One region of the Cytobacillus sp. FSL M8-0252 genome, then DNA from elsewhere that is predicted to be linked to it. Evidence: riboswitches for the same ligand, from Rfam matches in the RefSeq annotation. Region 1 holds a riboswitch; the other holds the start of a gene.
The links. Region 1 has a riboswitch for S-adenosylmethionine ahead of MKX83_RS19965 (O-acetylhomoserine aminocarboxypropyltransferase/cysteine synthase family protein). Riboswitches for the same ligand answer to the same signal wherever they lie in the genome.
Positions count from the first base shown of each region.

Region 2: it holds a riboswitch for S-adenosylmethionine, as region 1 does, so the genes downstream of both, MKX83_RS08555 (LLM class flavin-dependent oxidoreductase) here and MKX83_RS19965 (O-acetylhomoserine aminocarboxypropyltransferase/cysteine synthase family protein) in region 1, are expected to answer to the same signal.

Region 1 is NZ_JBBOWZ010000001.1:3,952,523-3,960,919, reverse strand. Features, by position in the region: gene MKX83_RS20005 (3-hydroxyacyl-CoA dehydrogenase/enoyl-CoA hydratase family protein) at 1-1,146, shown strand, start outside; gene MKX83_RS20000 (acetyl-CoA C-acetyltransferase) at 1,204-2,379, shown strand; gene MKX83_RS19995 (acyl-CoA dehydrogenase family protein) at 2,590-4,374, shown strand; gene MKX83_RS19990 (arsenate reductase family protein) at 4,591-4,947, shown strand; gene gcvH (glycine cleavage system protein GcvH) at 5,034-5,417, shown strand; gene MKX83_RS19980 (toprim domain-containing protein) at 5,563-5,925, shown strand; gene MKX83_RS19975 (thioredoxin family protein) at 5,930-6,253, shown strand; gene MKX83_RS19970 (hypothetical protein) at 6,526-6,861, shown strand; SAM riboswitch class I at 6,950-7,055, shown strand; gene MKX83_RS19965 (O-acetylhomoserine aminocarboxypropyltransferase/cysteine synthase family protein) at 7,136-8,397, shown strand, end outside.
Region 2 is NZ_JBBOWZ010000001.1:1,649,458-1,657,854, reverse strand. Features, by position in the region: gene MKX83_RS08560 (MetQ/NlpA family ABC transporter substrate-binding protein) at 1-492, opposite strand, end outside; gene MKX83_RS08555 (LLM class flavin-dependent oxidoreductase) at 510-1,907, opposite strand; SAM riboswitch class I at 2,066-2,177, opposite strand; gene MKX83_RS08550 (fatty acid--CoA ligase family protein) at 2,239-3,798, opposite strand; gene MKX83_RS08545 (lipoate--protein ligase) at 4,007-4,993, opposite strand; gene MKX83_RS08540 (MBL fold metallo-hydrolase) at 5,006-5,740, opposite strand; gene yhfH (protein YhfH) at 5,899-6,033, shown strand; gene MKX83_RS08530 (TetR/AcrR family transcriptional regulator) at 6,535-7,113, opposite strand; gene hemH (ferrochelatase) at 7,218-8,153, opposite strand; gene hemE (uroporphyrinogen decarboxylase) at 8,191-8,397, opposite strand, start outside.

The sequences.
Region 1 (8,397 bases):
AAAATGAAAGCGGAAGGATTAGACATTCCAGAATGGGTTGAGAAAATGATCGCTGATGGGCATACACAGTTCTATAAGGAAGAGAACGCGACAACTTATGTGTATGAAAATGGTGAGTATCAGCCGATTAAGTTAAACCCAAAAGTAATAAACTTAAAGCAATTAAAACAAAAACAAGGTGTGATTAAGAAAAATACTGGAGCAAGCTTAATCGACTTAGGCGATGGCGTCGCTATCTTAGAGTTCCATTCAAAGAGTAATGCGATTGGTTTAGACATTGTTCAAATGATTAATTTCGCTATTGATGAAGTAGAGAAAAATTATAAAGGTCTTGTTATCTCCAATCAAGGAAAGAACTTCTGTGTCGGTGCAAATATTGGAATGATGTTAATGGAAGCTCAAGATGATAATTACTTCGAATTAGATATGGTTATCAAACAATTCCAAAATGCGATGACGAAAATCAAGTATAGTGCAAAACCAGTCGTAGTGGCCCCATTCGGTATGACACTTGGCGGAGGAGCGGAAGTAGCTTTAAGTGCGGCACATGTTCAAGCATCAAGTGAAACTTATATGGGCTTGGTGGAAGCAGGAGTTGGATTAATTCCAGGTGGTGCAGGGAACAAGTCACTATATTTGAAACATTTAGCAAGCATGCCTAAAGGAGTTCAGTTTGATCTACAGAACGTGGCCAATAAAGTCTTTGAAACAATTGCGATGGCAAAGGTATCTACATCAGGAGAAGAGGCGAGAGAAAATAACTTTTTGAATGCTTCGGATGCAATTAGTGTGAATGGAGATCACCTCATTTATGATGCTAAACAAGCGGTATTAGCATTGGCAAATGCAGGTTACCTTCCACCAGCAAAAGTGAAATTCCCAGTAGTTGGTGAAACAGGGTATGCCGCATTACTTTTAGGTGCTAATTCTATGCATTTATCTGGTTATATTTCAGAACATGATTTGAAAATCGCCAAAGCACTGGCATATGTCATTGCTGGGGGCAAAGTGCCTTTTGGTACAGAAGTGGATGAGCAATATATGTTAGACCTTGAAAGAGAAGCATTTTTAAAACTTATTGCAGAGCCAAAATCTCAACAACGAATGCAACACATGCTCTTAAAGGGTAAACCACTCCGTAACTAATTATAGATTGCTAGAGAGAATAAAAGATACCGAGAGTAGAAGGAGAGGGAAAAAGCAATGAAAGAAGCTGTAATTGTTGCAGGTGCTAGAACACCTGTCGGTAAAGCAAAAAAAGGCTCACTTGCCACTGTACGGCCAGATGATTTAGGTGCACTTGTTGTAAAAGAAACGTTGAAACGAGCTGGAAATTATGAAGGTAGTATAGATGATTTAATTATTGGTTGTGCCATGCCAGAAGCAGAGCAAGGTTTGAATATGGCCAGAAATATCGGTGCATTAGCTGGGCTTCCAGACTCGGTACCAGCAATCACAGTCAATCGCTATTGCTCATCAGGGTTGCAATCAATCGCTTATGGTGCCGAAAAAATCATGCTTGGTCACGCAGATACAGTGATCGCCGGTGGAGCTGAATCCATGAGTCTTGTACCTATGATGGGTCATGTTGTCCGTCCTAATTTAACTTTAGCCGAGACAGCTCCTGAATATTATATGAGTATGGGGCATACAGCAGAGCAAGTTGCTGGGAAATACGGCATTTCAAGAGAAGAACAAGATGCATTCGCTGTGCGTAGTCATCAAAAAGCAGCGAAAGCAATAAGTGAAGGTAAATTTGCTGATGAAATTACTCCGGTTGATGTAACACTCCGTCAAATTGGATCGGATAATAAAGTGAAAGAACGCACCTTCCAGTTTTTACAAGATGAAGGTGTACGGAGCGATTCAACAGTTGCAACTTTAGGGAAACTGAGACCAGCTTTTAATGTGAAAGGCTCAGTCACAGCGGGGAATTCATCACAAACAAGTGATGGTGCAGCAGCTGTAATGATTATGGACAGAGAGAAAGCAGATGCACAAGGACTGCAGCCTTTAGTGAAGTTTCGTTCTTTTGCTGTCGGAGGCGTGCCGCCAGAGGTTATGGGGATTGGGCCAATTGTAGCAATTCCTAAAGCTTTAAAACTAGCGGGGTTAGAGCTATCAGATGTCGGATTATTCGAACTAAATGAAGCTTTTGCTTCTCAATCCATTCAAGTCATTAGAGAATTAGGGTTGGATGAAGAAAAAGTGAATGTTAACGGGGGAGCTATTGCTTTAGGGCATCCACTTGGGTGTACTGGGGCTAAGCTAACACTATCATTAATTCATGAAATGAAGCGTAGAAACGAGCAATTTGGTGTTGTAACGATGTGCATTGGTGGCGGAATGGGTGCCGCAGGTGTGTTTGAACTTCTTTAAAAACGACTATATTTGTTTTTAAAACCAATAGTGTTATAGAGCGGAAGACACTCGACTCCTGCGGTTAAAGATCAAAGAAATTTGAGCCCCGCAAAAAGTGAGTGTGTGCCGCAATGAACCGAAGTGAAAGTTCTATTTAACTACCTTTGAAAAAACAATGTTAACAAAAACTGCAAAAAGCATAAAGAATGAAGATGGAGGATGATGAACGTGTCAAATCAAACTGAAAAATTTATTAAAGGTGGAAGCTTTTTAATTGAAGATATTTCTTATGAAAATATGTACACACCAGAGGATTTTAGCGAAGAACAAATCATGATTGCGAAAACAACAGAAGATTATGTGACAAATGAAGTGGTCCCTCAAGTGGATTATTTAGAACAGCATGAATTCGATCGCTCTGTAAAACTATTGAAAAAAGCTGGTGACTTGGGCTTACTTGGTACAGATGTGCCAGAGGAATACGGTGGACTCGGTTTAGATAAGGTAAGTTCAGCACTTATCGCTGAAAAAATGTCACGTGTCGGTGGTTTCTCTATCTCACACGGTGCCCATGTAGGTATTGGTTCTCTTCCAATTGTATTGTTCGGGAATGAAGAGCAAAAGCAAAAATACTTACCGGTGCTTGCGACAGGCGAAAAATTAGCTGCCTATGCACTAACAGAACCAAGTTCAGGATCTGATGCATTAGGAGCAAAAACAACTGCTAAATTAAACGCAGAAGGCACACATTATTTATTAAATGGGGAAAAACAATGGATTACGAATGCTGGGTTTGCCGATGTGTTCGTTGTTTATGCCAAAATAAACGGTGACCAATTCACAGCTTTTATTGTTGAAAGAGAATATCCGGGTGTATCAACAGGTGCTGAAGAAAAGAAAATGGGTATTAAGAGCTCGTCTACAAGAACACTTATTTTAGAAGATGCACAAGTACCAGTTGAAAATGTACTAGGTGAAATTGGTCGTGGTCATGTCATTGCCTTTAACATTTTGAATATTGGTCGTTACAAACTTGGTGTAGGTGCAGTAGGTGGTTCTAAGCATGCCTTTAAATTAGGGGTAACTTACGCTAACCAACGTCAACAATTCAGTACGCCTATTTCTTCTTTTAATTTAACGAAGGAAAAATTCGGAACAATGGCAAGTAAAATTTATGCAGCTGAAAGCTCCGTTTACCGTACAGTGGGTCTATTTGATGACAGAATGAGTCAATTGAGTGATGAAGAAGTCAAAGACGGTAAAGAAGTAGCGAAGTCTATTGCTGAATATGCAATAGAATGCTCACTTAATAAATTCTTCTCTACCGAAGTTCTAGATTATGTAGTTGATGAGGCAGTTCAATTACATGGTGGTTATGGCTTTATGGCAGAATATGAAGTAGAAAGAGCTTACCGTGATTCTAGAATCAATCGAATCTTCGAAGGAACAAACGAAATCAACCGTCTTTTAGTACCAGGAACGTATGTTAGAAAAGCAATGAAAGGTGAACTGCCTTTATTCGAAAAAGCAATGGCACTTCAAGAGGAATTGATGATGATGATGCCAGAAGAGCCAGGTTCTGAAGCATTAGAGCAAGAGAAATATCTTGTAAAGAACGCTAAGAAAATCGCATTACTTGCAGCAGGTTTATGTGCACAAAAATACGGAAAAGCTTTGGATAAAGAGCAAGAAGTTCTTGTGAATATTGCTGATCTGGTTTCTTACGCCTATTCTATGGAATCTACTGTTCTTCGTACTGAAAAAGCCATTGTAAAAGACGGAGTAGCAAAAGCTGAGCAAAAGCTATTATACACACAAATTTTCTGCCAAGAAGCATTTAATCAAATTGAGTTGATTGCGAAAGAAACTTTAGTAGGTGTGGAAGAAGGCGATACATTACGAATGATGCTTTCAGCGCTTAAGAAGTTTACGAGACATACTCCAACAAATGTAATTGCGAAAAAACGTCAAGCGGCCGAGAAAATTATTGAAGCTGAAAGGTTTGTAGTATAATATTTATCTTGAATAAAGTGAAGGAAAGTAACCTATTTACTTCCTCCATTTGCGAAGTTTATGACTTGAGGCTCAAGAACAAATTTGGGCCTCTTTGTTTTGTTTTTAATATGATAATAATTACAATTCTTCGTTATGAAAATAAAAAGAAATATGTTATGCTAATGAAACGATAGTATTCATGAATATAGGTATGATAAAATAGGTGGTGAAAACATGGCACTTACTTTCTATTGGTATCCTAAATGTGGTACTTGCCGAAAAGCGAAAAAATGGCTAGATGAACATGAAATAGCCTATGATGCAATACATATAGTGGAAAATCCTCCATCCCGCAAGGAATTAGAAGATCTTTACAAAAAGAGTGGGTTAGAGCTAAAAAAATTTTTCAACACAAGCGGTCAAAAGTATCGTGAGTTAGGATTAAAAGACCGAGTGAAAACGGCCTCAGAGTCGGAACTGTTAGATTTATTAGCATCGGATGGAATGTTAATTAAACGTCCATTAACAACGGATGGTACGAAAGTAACAGTCGGATTTAAAGAGCTAGAATTTGAACAAAATTGGCTGTAAATGGTGGATGCGCTTTATACGTTTTAAACGATCGTTTATTCGGTCATTAAAATAAACAATTTCCTAAATTAATGGAGGTATGAAACATGAGCACACCTAAAGAATTACGTTATTCAGAAGAACACGAGTGGGTAAAAACAGAAGGAGATAAAGTTCGTATTGGTATTACATACTTTGCTCAATCAGAACTTGGAGATATCGTATTTGTTGAGCTTCCAGAAGTAGGAGATGAAGTAACTGCTGATGAACCGTTTGGTAGCGTAGAATCTGTTAAAACAGTTTCTGAGTTATATGCACCAATTAGTGGTAAAATCGTTGAGATTAACGAAGAACTTAGCGATAGTCCAGAATTTGTGAATGAATCTCCTTACGAGAAAGCATGGATGATTGTTGTTGAGCCATCCGATGCAAGTGAAATTGACAAGCTAATGACAGCTGAACAATATGAAGAAATGACAAAAGAAGATTAATTGTAGTTAAATAAAGAAGGTCAAATCATTAAATGGTTTGACCTTTTTCTAAATTTCTATATAGACATACCAGATGAGTGCTGAAAAGTTTTCAAATGTAAAAAGGCTTACTATTATAAAATATATAAATGATATATATTAGGTGATGAGCATGCATATAGAACATGGCAATAAAGTGATTATTGTTGAAGGTAAATCTGACAAACGAAAAGTGAAAGGACTAATCAGAGAACCTGTAGAGATCTTATGTACAAATGGAACGATTGGCACTTCGAAGTTGGATGAATTAATTGATTATTTAATTGGGAAGGAAGTCTATATATTAGTCGATGCTGACGCATCAGGAGAAAAACTTCGTAAACAATTTAAGAGAGAGTTACCAGAGGCAGAGCATATCTATATTGATAAAATGTATCGTGAAGTCGAGGCGGCACCTGCGCATCATTTAGCTACAGCCTTAATAAGTGCAAATATAGATATATATACCGAGTATTTAGATAAAGGATGATAACATGATTGACTGGTCAAACAATGACTTAAATGATTTGATCGCAAGGAAGCAATCCGGCTTATTTTATTTATTCACTCCTATGTGTGGGACATGTCAAGTTGCCGGGAAAATGCTAACAATTACTGAGCAACTGTTGCAGAACCTTCCTATAGGTAAAGCCGACCTGAATTTTTTGCCAGCAGTGGCAGAAAAGTATGAAATTGAAAGTGTACCGTGTTTACTTGTGTTTAAAAAAGGAGAGTTAGTTGATAAGCTTTATGCTTTCCATTCAGTACCTTATTTACTTGAACAAATTCAATCATATGAATTACAGTCTCAATTTTAAAACCACTTATTGTTTAGGAATAAGTGGTTTTCTTATGCTTTTAATCAAGGGGGGTTTGCGTAAATGTTTAAATACACCCCTCACTCATTCTAGGCAGATGAATCGATGGGATATTTCTTTTTTCTGTCGATAAGTCTAGCTTTTGACATATTTCTCGGGAAATAGGTTGTGAACATTGTTGGAAATAAATGTTCTGTCAGTTAAAGTCGATAGTTAGGAGAAGGAAATCATTTCTTGGAACAGAATTATAGAATATAAGACGCGGGCTGGGGGTGGTTTCAATAGAGGAACTCATTTATCATTTCAATCAATCTTTAAGAGTAAATGATCATATTTTAATGATGTTAAAGGAACCTATAAGGATTCGAGTAGAATTAGAGCAAAATCTATTGTATTTGACATTAGACCGTAAAAGGCTGCTAATTAAACATACTCGCCCATTGAAAAATTATCATATAAACATTCAAACTACTGCTGACCACTTTCATTCTTTGCTTCAAGGGCGTACGAGTCTAAAGAAACAAGTGGATGAAAAGCATATCATCCTTAAGTCGACTTTTAGACAATTATTAAAATTAGATGCCATTTTCGTATTAAATCAAAAATAATCATAAATACATCAAATGTCCTAAAAAAAGATTGACTTCCCAAAAAAAGGTTGTTATTCTATCCTTAGAATAATTAGAAAATTAAATATTCTTATCGAGAGTGGTGGAGGGACTGGCCCTATGAAACCCGGCAACCGGTTGTTTGATACACGGTGCTAATTCCAGCAGAGCATAAAAGCTCTGGTAGATAAGAAGAGATGATAAACCCTCTTCTTTGTGAAGAGGGTTTTTGGTCGTCTTTTCTTTCCAATTTAAAAAAGAGGAGAGATGTAAAATGGCAGAAAAAGAAAAGCAACTTCGATTTGAAACAATTGGTGTTCATGGTGGGCTAAAACCTGATCCAGTAACAGGGGCAAGAGCGGTCCCAATCTATCAAAATAATGCTTATCAATTCCAGAATACAGAGCATGCGCAAGACTTATTTGGCTTAAAAGAAACAGGATATATTTATTCTCGTATTCATAATCCAACGGTTACTGTGTTTGAGGAAAGAGTTGCATTGTTAGAAGGGGGAACAGGCGCATTAGCATTAGCAAGCGGGCAAGCAGCCATTTACTTAGCTCTTCTTAATATTGTTCAAGCGGGTGATGAAATTGTAGCTGCCTCTAATTTATATGGAGGTACATATAATTTATTTACAGTCACTTTACCAAAGTACGGCATCAACGTTAGGCTTATCGATATTAATAATGAAGAGGAACTACGAGCAGCAATCAATGAGAAGACACGAGCTGTATTTGCCGAAACCATTGGTAACCCGAGTTTACAAGTACTAGATATTGAAACAGTTTCAAATATCGCCCATGAACATGGTGTGCCGTTAGTGGTTGATAACACATTTGCAACTCCTTATCTATGTCGGCCAATTGAGCATGGCGCAGACATTGTTGTTCACTCTGCAACGAAATGGTTACTTGGGAATGGGACGACAATGGGGGGGATCATTGTTGACGGTGGTAAATTTGATTGGAACTCAGAGAAGTATCCAGGATTAAGTCAGCCGGATACAAGCTATAACGATATAGTATATAGTGAGGCACTGGGCCCTGTAGCATATATTACTAAAGCGAGAGTGCAGCTTCTAAGAGATTTAGGTCCAGCACTAAGTGCACAAAGCGCCTTCCAATTTACGTTAGGTTTAGAAACGTTAACGGTTCGAATGAAAGAACATATTGCTAATACGAAAAAAATTGTGCAATATTTAAATAATCATCCTGCTGTTAATTGGGTACTTTATCCGGGCGATGACAACCATCCTAATAAAGAATTAGCAGACAAATATTTATCTAAAGGTGCAGGGGCAGTTGTCGTTTTTGGCATATCTGGTGGGCGTGAAGCAGGTGCGAAGGTTATTAATTCGGTTGAGCTGTTCGCACATGTAGCGAATGTAGGTGATGCAAAAAGTCTTATTATACATCCAGCAAGCACAACGCATCAACAACTTAATCAGGATGGGTTAAAACAAGCAGGTGTACCTGAAGACTTAATCCGATTATCAATTGGAATTGAAAATGTAGAAGATTTGATCGATGATCT
Region 2 (8,397 bases), 2.3 Mb from region 1:
ATTGACTGGGTTTATATCATCTTTCAATTCTATTAAACCAGCATCACGCGCAACTGTTAATCCTCTCGCTAAGTTTGTAGGATCATTAGCAATGGCCATCGTGCTGCCATCTTTCACTTCTTCAAGGGAGTTGAATTTTTCTGAATAAATACCAATTGGAGCTGTAGGAACAGAAATAATATCTACTAGATCCATCCCTTTTTCAGTGTTAAAATTCTCTAAGTACACTTTATGTTGAAATAAATTACCATCCAAATCTCCACTATCTAAAGCAATATTCGGTTGAACATAATCATTAAATTCCTTTACTTCTACTTTGTACCCTTTTTCCTCAAGTAGTGGTGCTACACCTTGCTCAAGCATATCACTATAAGGAACTGTCGCCCCTAAGACCATCTCTTTCTTTTCTTCGCCGGATGAACCTGATGTCCCACATGCACTTAAAACAGTGCAACAAGTCAGTACAAAAAATAATAACCAAACTTTTCTCATACCCTTCACCTCTTATTTTAATTATTTATCTTTTCACCTTTACGATATTTACTTCCTGGATGACCACTCGGTAAAAGGGGCGAGCCATGAGTAAAAAGCTTTTCTCTTAACGTACCCTTTTTGTATTCCTTTTTATATAAACCACGTTCTTGTAGAATCGGAATAACAAGCTCAATAAAATCTTCCAAATCTGCTGGCGTTACTAAATGATTTAAATTAAAACCATCGACACCAGAGGCTTCAAACTGATATTGAATTTGGTCTGCTACTTCTGATGGATTGCCGACAATTATATTGTCTCTATCTAATCCTTCTAATTTTGAAATCGCTTCTTTAATCGATAGTTTTTTCTTCGCATCTTTCGTTAATGAAGCAGCTTTATAATGCCCATGCTCTGTAGCTTTAAATTCAAATGGGTTATCTAACTCATCCTTTGTAAATTCCGCAACATTATAACCGCTTGCGCCCCCAAACTGTGCTTTCGCTGCATCTGCACTCCATAATTGGTTGTATTCAGCAAATTTCTCTTCCGCTTCTTCAGTTGTCTTACCTACGATGACTGTTAGGAAAGTGAATATTTTAATATCTTCCGGATTCCTGCCATATTCTTCCGCTTGTTTTCGAATATCCTCTGTATAATGTCTTACTCTTTCAGGTGTTGGCCCACCTACAAATACACATTCTGCATGTTTTGCTGCAAAAGCACGTCCTTTAGGAGAAGTCCCTGCTTGATATAAAACAGGTGTTCTTTGTTGTGACGGTTCTGTTAAATGCGGTCCTTCGACATCAAAATATTCTCCTTTATGGTGAATTTCATGGATTTTCTTACGGTCGATTAATACCCCTTGTTCTGTATCTTCTATCACTGCTCCATCTTCCCAGCTTGATTCCCACAGTTTATAAACGACATCCATATATTCATCGGCAATTTCATAACGCTTATCGTGTTTGATCATATCTTTGAAACCAAAATTTCTTGCTGCATTAGGAAGATAAGAAGTAACGATATTCCATGCCACTCTTCCTTTTGTCAAATGATCTAATGTGGAAAACCGTCTTGCCTGCCCAAAAGGTGGCTCATATGTTGTACTCACCGTTAATGCAAATGACAGATGCTCTGTCACTGCTGCCATAGCAGGGATGACAAACGCCCCATCATTAACAGGAAACTGTAATCCATCGTTAATTGAAGGTTCTTTACTTTCTTTATACGTATCATAAACACCTAATACATCCGCAAAAAAGACAGCATCGAATTTTCCCTTCTCGAGTGTTTTGGCTAATTCCATCCAATAATTAATATCTTTATAGGCACGATGTCGTTTGGAATCTTTATGCTTCCATAGCCCATGAGAATTGTGCATTGCACTTGTCATTTCAAATGCATTCAATATCATTTGTTTTTTATAACTCATACTGCCATTACCTCCTCTAATACTTCTACAAAAGAAGCATAATAATGTATTTATCAATTGTGCTAAGAATGTTTATCGCTTTTGGTGGTCCAATCAGCCATAAAAAAACCTCTTCCAAAAAGGAAGAGGTAACGTACGCTCATAAATATTTCATTCTCTTCCTATCTTTCAAGCTAAATGCTAGCTTGCTGGAATTGGCACAGTACTTGCAATGCTAAGTCTGTTGCCGAGGCTTCGTAGGGCCAGTCCCTCCACCTCTCTAGATAGTGGTTATTTAATTGATATAGTTACTCTAAAATATTTAGAATCTTTTGTCAACATGTTTTTTAACTTATGCTTCCTGATTTTCTAGTACCTTTTTCTTAAGAGCACGTCGCAGTATCTTTCCTGTTGTATTCTTCGGCAATTCTTCTAAAAATTCTATAGAGGAAGGAATTTTGTATTTGGCTAACTTTTCTTTACAATAAGTCAATAAATGTGCCTCTGTTAAATTTTCAGTTTTAGGTACAATATAGGCTAAAACTTTTTCTCCTGTATTCTGATCAGGTACACCTAAAACAGCCGCTTCTACAATGTCAGGATGGTCATAAAAAACCTCTTCTACTTCCCTTGGATACACATTATAGCCACCAACAATTATCATATCTTTCTTACGGTCAACAATGTAGAAGTATCCTTCTTCGTCCCTCTTAGCTAAGTCACCTGTATATAACCAATTTTCCTTTAAACAGGCAGATGTTTCTTCAGGCATTTTGTAATATCCTTTCATAACGTTAGGGCCTTTCACAACAAGCTCCCCTACTTCACCTACAGCGACCTCTTCTCCTAATTCATTAACTACTCTATTTTCAACATGAATAATAGATGTGCCAATCGACCCCGGTTTCCGTGGACGATCTAGTGGGTTAAAGCATGTGACCGGAGAAGCTTCTGATAAGCCATAGCCTTCAGAAATAACCACATTGAATTTCTTCTCAAAATTTTCTAACAATGCAACAGGAAGTGAAGCACCTCCAGAAATACATAATCTCATAGATTGGAAGACACCAGGGTTGCCTTCAGGATATTGATAAAGAAAATTATACATTGTAGGCACGCCGGCAAAAACAGTTGGCTTGTATTTTTCCGCTAAACGGAAAATTTCTTTCGGACTAAATTTAGGGTCTATTAAGATTGTTGCTCCACTTATCAGAGGTGCATTCAGAGCAACAGTTAAGCAAAACACGTGAAACATAGGTAAGGTTGTAATCACCGTATCACGTTCATTAATCTGCAAATAGTCCGCGACATCACTCGCATTACTATACAGGTTACGATGAGTTAACATGGCTCCTTTAGGTTTGCCTGTTGTTCCTGATGTATAGAGTATAATCGCGACATCATCGGGTGTAACATCTGCATCAACAAATGTTACATCTCCATTGGAAACAAGCTCTGAAAACGATTTCAATTTAGGAAATACCGACTTATCTCCCAGAGCTGGAAGTCCACTTGTTTGACCGGTTTCGCAGACAGTATAATGCTTAATATCTGTTAATAAATGATGCATTTTTTCTGCTAATGGTAATAATTGCTCAAGCATAATCACCGCTTTTACATCACCATCTCTTAAAATATAGCCAATTTCTTCAGGCGTATAGATAGGGTTTATCGGTATGACCTTTGCTCCTAGCTTTAACGCACCATATAAACTAATAACAAAATGCGGCGAATTACCAAGTAGCAAGGCAATATGATCACCTTCTTTAATACCTAATGACGAAAGTCCTGATGCAAACCTTGTTACTTGTTCATCGAGCTTTGCGTATGTACATGCTTGATCCATAAAATAATACGCATTTTTTTCCCCATTTTCTAAGGCAATCTTGTGAAGCTGACTTGTTAAATTCAAGTTTCTCCCTCTTTTCTGAATGAATAGTCATTCATTTTTATAATATAAATTTTCTAAATTTATTATATTAAAAGAAATTTCAGGATTCAAGTAGTCTACGGATATCTACTCTATTTTTTTCTTTATAATAAAATAAAAAGCATAAAAGTTCTTCATCCTAAACGGTGAAAATACTTTCATGCCTTAGTAAAAACAGACTGATACAGCTCTAATAAACTAAATTTACAAAGTCTTCTATAGTGATATTACCGAAATAATGTTTTATATTTACACCAGCTAGCGCCTTTTCAATTTCGCTTTTTTCGTAGCGGATGCCTTCTAACTTTTCTTCAATATCGGTTACATCTCCGACACCAAAGAAATCACCGTAAATTTTACATTCAGTAATTTGTCCTTTTGTTACATTCAGTCTAATGTCAATAGAACCCACTGGGAATCTTTTAGAATGCTCATAATCAAATTTTGGTGACTTGCCATAGTTCCACTCCCAATTTTGATATCTTTGTTCTGAGATTTTGTGAATTTCTTCCCAGTCTTTTTCTGTTAGGCGATATTCACTTACTTCACTACCTTCAAAAATATGATGTAAAATTAGCTGTCTAAATTCTTCGATAGAAATTTTTTCAGTTAAAAATTCAGAGATGTTTGCTACCCGGCTACGAATAGATTTGATTCCTTTTGATTCAATCTTATCTTTTCTCACTTTAAGTGCAGAGACAACATTTTCAATTTCTGAATCGAGCATTAATGTTCCATGGCTAAACATTCTCCCTTTTGTAGAGAACTGTGCATTTCCAGAAATCTTTCTCCCATCTACTGTCAAATCATTTCTACCGCTTAATTCTGCATTTACACCTAACTTTTTTAGAGCAGTAATTACTGGTTCAGTGAATTTTAAGAAATTATGAAAGCTTTCGCCATCATCCTTTGTGATGAAACTAAAGTTTAAATTACCAAGATCATGGTATACAGCACCGCCACCAGATAAACGGCGCACCACATGCAGTCCATTTTTTTCAACGTATTCTGTATTGATTTCTTCAATCGTATTTTGGTTTTTACCAATTATGATAGATGGTTTATTTATGTAGAACAATAGATATGATTCATTAATATCTAAATTCTTCAACGCATATTCTTCAATAGCTAAATTAATGCGAGGATCTGTAATTCCTTGATTATCTATAAATTTCATGGTACCACTCCTTTAAATTTCAAAAGTCATGCCAAATGCGGCTAGACTAATCGGTCCTTTGTACTCTGTTAAAGCTTCATCCTTTAACGATTCTATATTACCATAATGGGGCAAATGGGTTAATAGAAGATGCTTCACTTTAGCTATTTGTGCTAACCGACCAGCATCATAGCTATTCATATGTCCCGCATTTTTACCTTCTTGATGTCCATAAAAATTACACTCACATAGAAGTATATCTGCTTCATGAGCAAACCCTTCTAACTCTTCTTTATATGAGGTATCACCTGTATATACAATTACTTTATTATCTACTTTTATGCGCATCGCAAAGCATAATACAGGGTGGTTAGTCCGTTGAAAAGTAATTGTAAAGGGGCCAACTGTTAATGGTAGGCTCTCTTTAATAGGTACACCTTCTGAGATATTTTTATAATTTAATTTTTGGAATTCATATTCATTTTCATCATGCCCATAAATCGGTAAAATACTTGTTTTTTTTCCTAAGTACCCTTGAATTAAACGAGCATGTTGAAGTACACCTATATCAGCATGATGATCTGGGTGGTAGTGGGAAAGTATGACTGCGTCTAACTCCTCTGGTTGTTTAATCTCTTGCATTTTGGATATAACAGCACTTCCACAGTCAATTAATAATGTAAAATCATCATGCTCTAATAAGTACCCCGCAGTTGCTTCTCCCACTTTTGGATAACCTCCACATGCACCTATAACCGTTAACTTCATTGCATTTCCCTCCTTTTGATTCATCTCTAACTATACTAAATAATGCCCATTTTTTCATTTTTTCTAATTTGTATTGAAACAGTTGTTGACTATATTAAACTGTTATAATACAATGTAAATATCAAAACAATTCAATTAACGATTAGGAGGCTTCAACCATGGTTCAAAACATTTTAGATTTCTTTAGGAATCTCCCACAAAAGCAATGTACTGAATGCGGGAAGTCCATCGAAGAGCAACATGAATGTTACGGTAATAAGTGTGACCATTGTTTAGGTGTCTCAGATTTATAGAATGCTAGTTTCCATCCCTTAATATATAACCATTGGAAGAAGAAGGCCTGCTCCCCTTAGCAAGTCTTCTTTTTGTTTTACTCCAACAAGCCTTCTAGTATGAATGACTTTTGAATCCAGGTGTAAAAAGAATAAATACTGTTACAGGAAACCTCAGCTTGGCATTTCTTTCTGGTTTTTGATCTGAGTGAGACGCAAATCACCTTTGCTCAGCTCTCATTTCCAATTTCCGATTTTGACTGACTTGGAAACTCTATTTGCTCGGCTTCATTTGTGTTATTCAAACAGAATGACTTATTTAAGTCCGGACTCTCTTACCCCGCTGAGTGAAGATTGGTTTTGCTGGAGTGAGCTAATTCATACAATATTTTAGCGCTGCTTAGATTTACCTTTTAAATAAGCACAGTGAAATAACTGTTATCTAAAATCACTTTATTAGAAACAAAAAAACCAGCCCACACTTGATGTGCGAGCTGATTTGATGATGATTCCATCCTACATTCATGATTTTATAAGCCCTTTAAACACATACCTTTCCATAAGCTCAGCGATTTCACTTTTCGAAAGTGGGGCATGCTGTCTTTCCCAATCAAAAATGAGTGATATGTATAACTTTAACATAATAAAGGCAGTCAATTCAGGGTCGCACGGCTCGATTTCTCCTTTATCAATACCTAATGTTTTTACCTTTTCTCCTATATAAGAAATGATTTCTCTTTCCATTTTGTTCGTCATCTCTATAACTGCAGTGGTCCCCATTTCTTTTCCCTCTTGGAACAGCTTAATTGTTAATTGATGCTCTAGTCTATATTCCAAAATGCGATATAGAGCTAAATGTAAATTTTCTTGTAAAGATAAATCTGGTGACAAAACCTGCTCTGCCTCTATTTTCATTTCTCTAATAAGTGCCGTAATAATTTCATCAAATAATTCTTCTTTATTTTTAAAAAAAGTGTATATAGTCCCTTTTCCTACATTAGCAATTTTGGCTACTTGCTCCATTGTTGTAGCTTTATAGCCAAAAAGAGAAAATGATTTTGTGGCAGCTTGAATAATTAATTGTTTACGGTCAACGGCCATTTACTTCTCCCCTCTCTATGACCAAACTGTTCATATTGTCAAAAAATCCTTAAAAAAGAAACCGCTCCTTTATGAAAATAAAAAAAGCGGTTGCAATCAACTCATTACTTATTTTTCATTCTGTCTAAGACAACTGTTGCTAAAGAATCAATAAACGCTGGATGACTATTTGGCATTTCTGGACGATAGTAGGCAGCTCCTATTTCATCTGTAACCACCTTACATTCATAGTCATTATCATATAAGACTTCTAAATGATCAGCGACAAAACCGACTGGTGCATAAATAAATGCTTTATAGCCTTTTTTTGCATGTAAATCTCTTGTTAAATCCTGCACATCAGGCCCTAACCATGGGTCAGGTGTATTTCCTTCGCTTTGCCAACCGACAGCAAATTCACGAACGCCAGCTTCTTTAGCAATTAACTCAGCTGTTTCTTGTAGTTGATCAGGATATGGATCACCATATTCTTTAATTTTTTCTGGTAAGCTATGTGCAGAGACAATTAATATATATTGATCTCTTTCTTCACTTGACATTTTAGCGATTTGCTTCTTCACACCATCTGCCCAAAATTGAATAAATTTCGGTTCCTTATACCAACTATCAACTGAGTAAATAGTTGGACCACCAAGCGTCTGAGCTTTATCTTCTGCTCGTCCATTATAAGATTTGATGCTAAAAGTAGAATAATGTGGTGCAAGAACAAGACTGACAGCTTTAGTAATCCCATCATTATGCATTTGTTGAACTGCATCTTCAACGAATGGTTCTATATGCTTTAAACCGATATAAGCTTTAAACTCATATTGATCTTGAATCTGATTTAAATGTTCTTGAAGTGATAGCGCTTGATTCTCAGTTATTTTTGCTAATGGCGATATTCCTCCAATCGCTTTATAGCGACTCTTTAAATCTTCTAACATCTCTTCCGATGGAGTTCTACCATGTCTAATATGTGTGTAGTAACGTTCAATATCTTCTTCTTTATAAGGTGTTCCATAAGCCATTACTAACAAACCAATTTTTTCTTTATTCATTCTTACACCTCTTTAAAAATGATTACTTTTTCTTTTATTATTTCCCAAATTGTTCCTTAGAATAACTGTGGATAAACGATGTGAGTTTTTTTAATGTCTCAGGATTTACTTCTGGGAAGACACCATGTCCTAAGTTAAAAATATATCCGGGTTGACTCATGCCTTCATCAAGAATAGCACGGACCTTTTTCTCAATTACTTCCCACGGAGCAAGTAACAAGGCTGGCTCTAAATTCCCCATCAC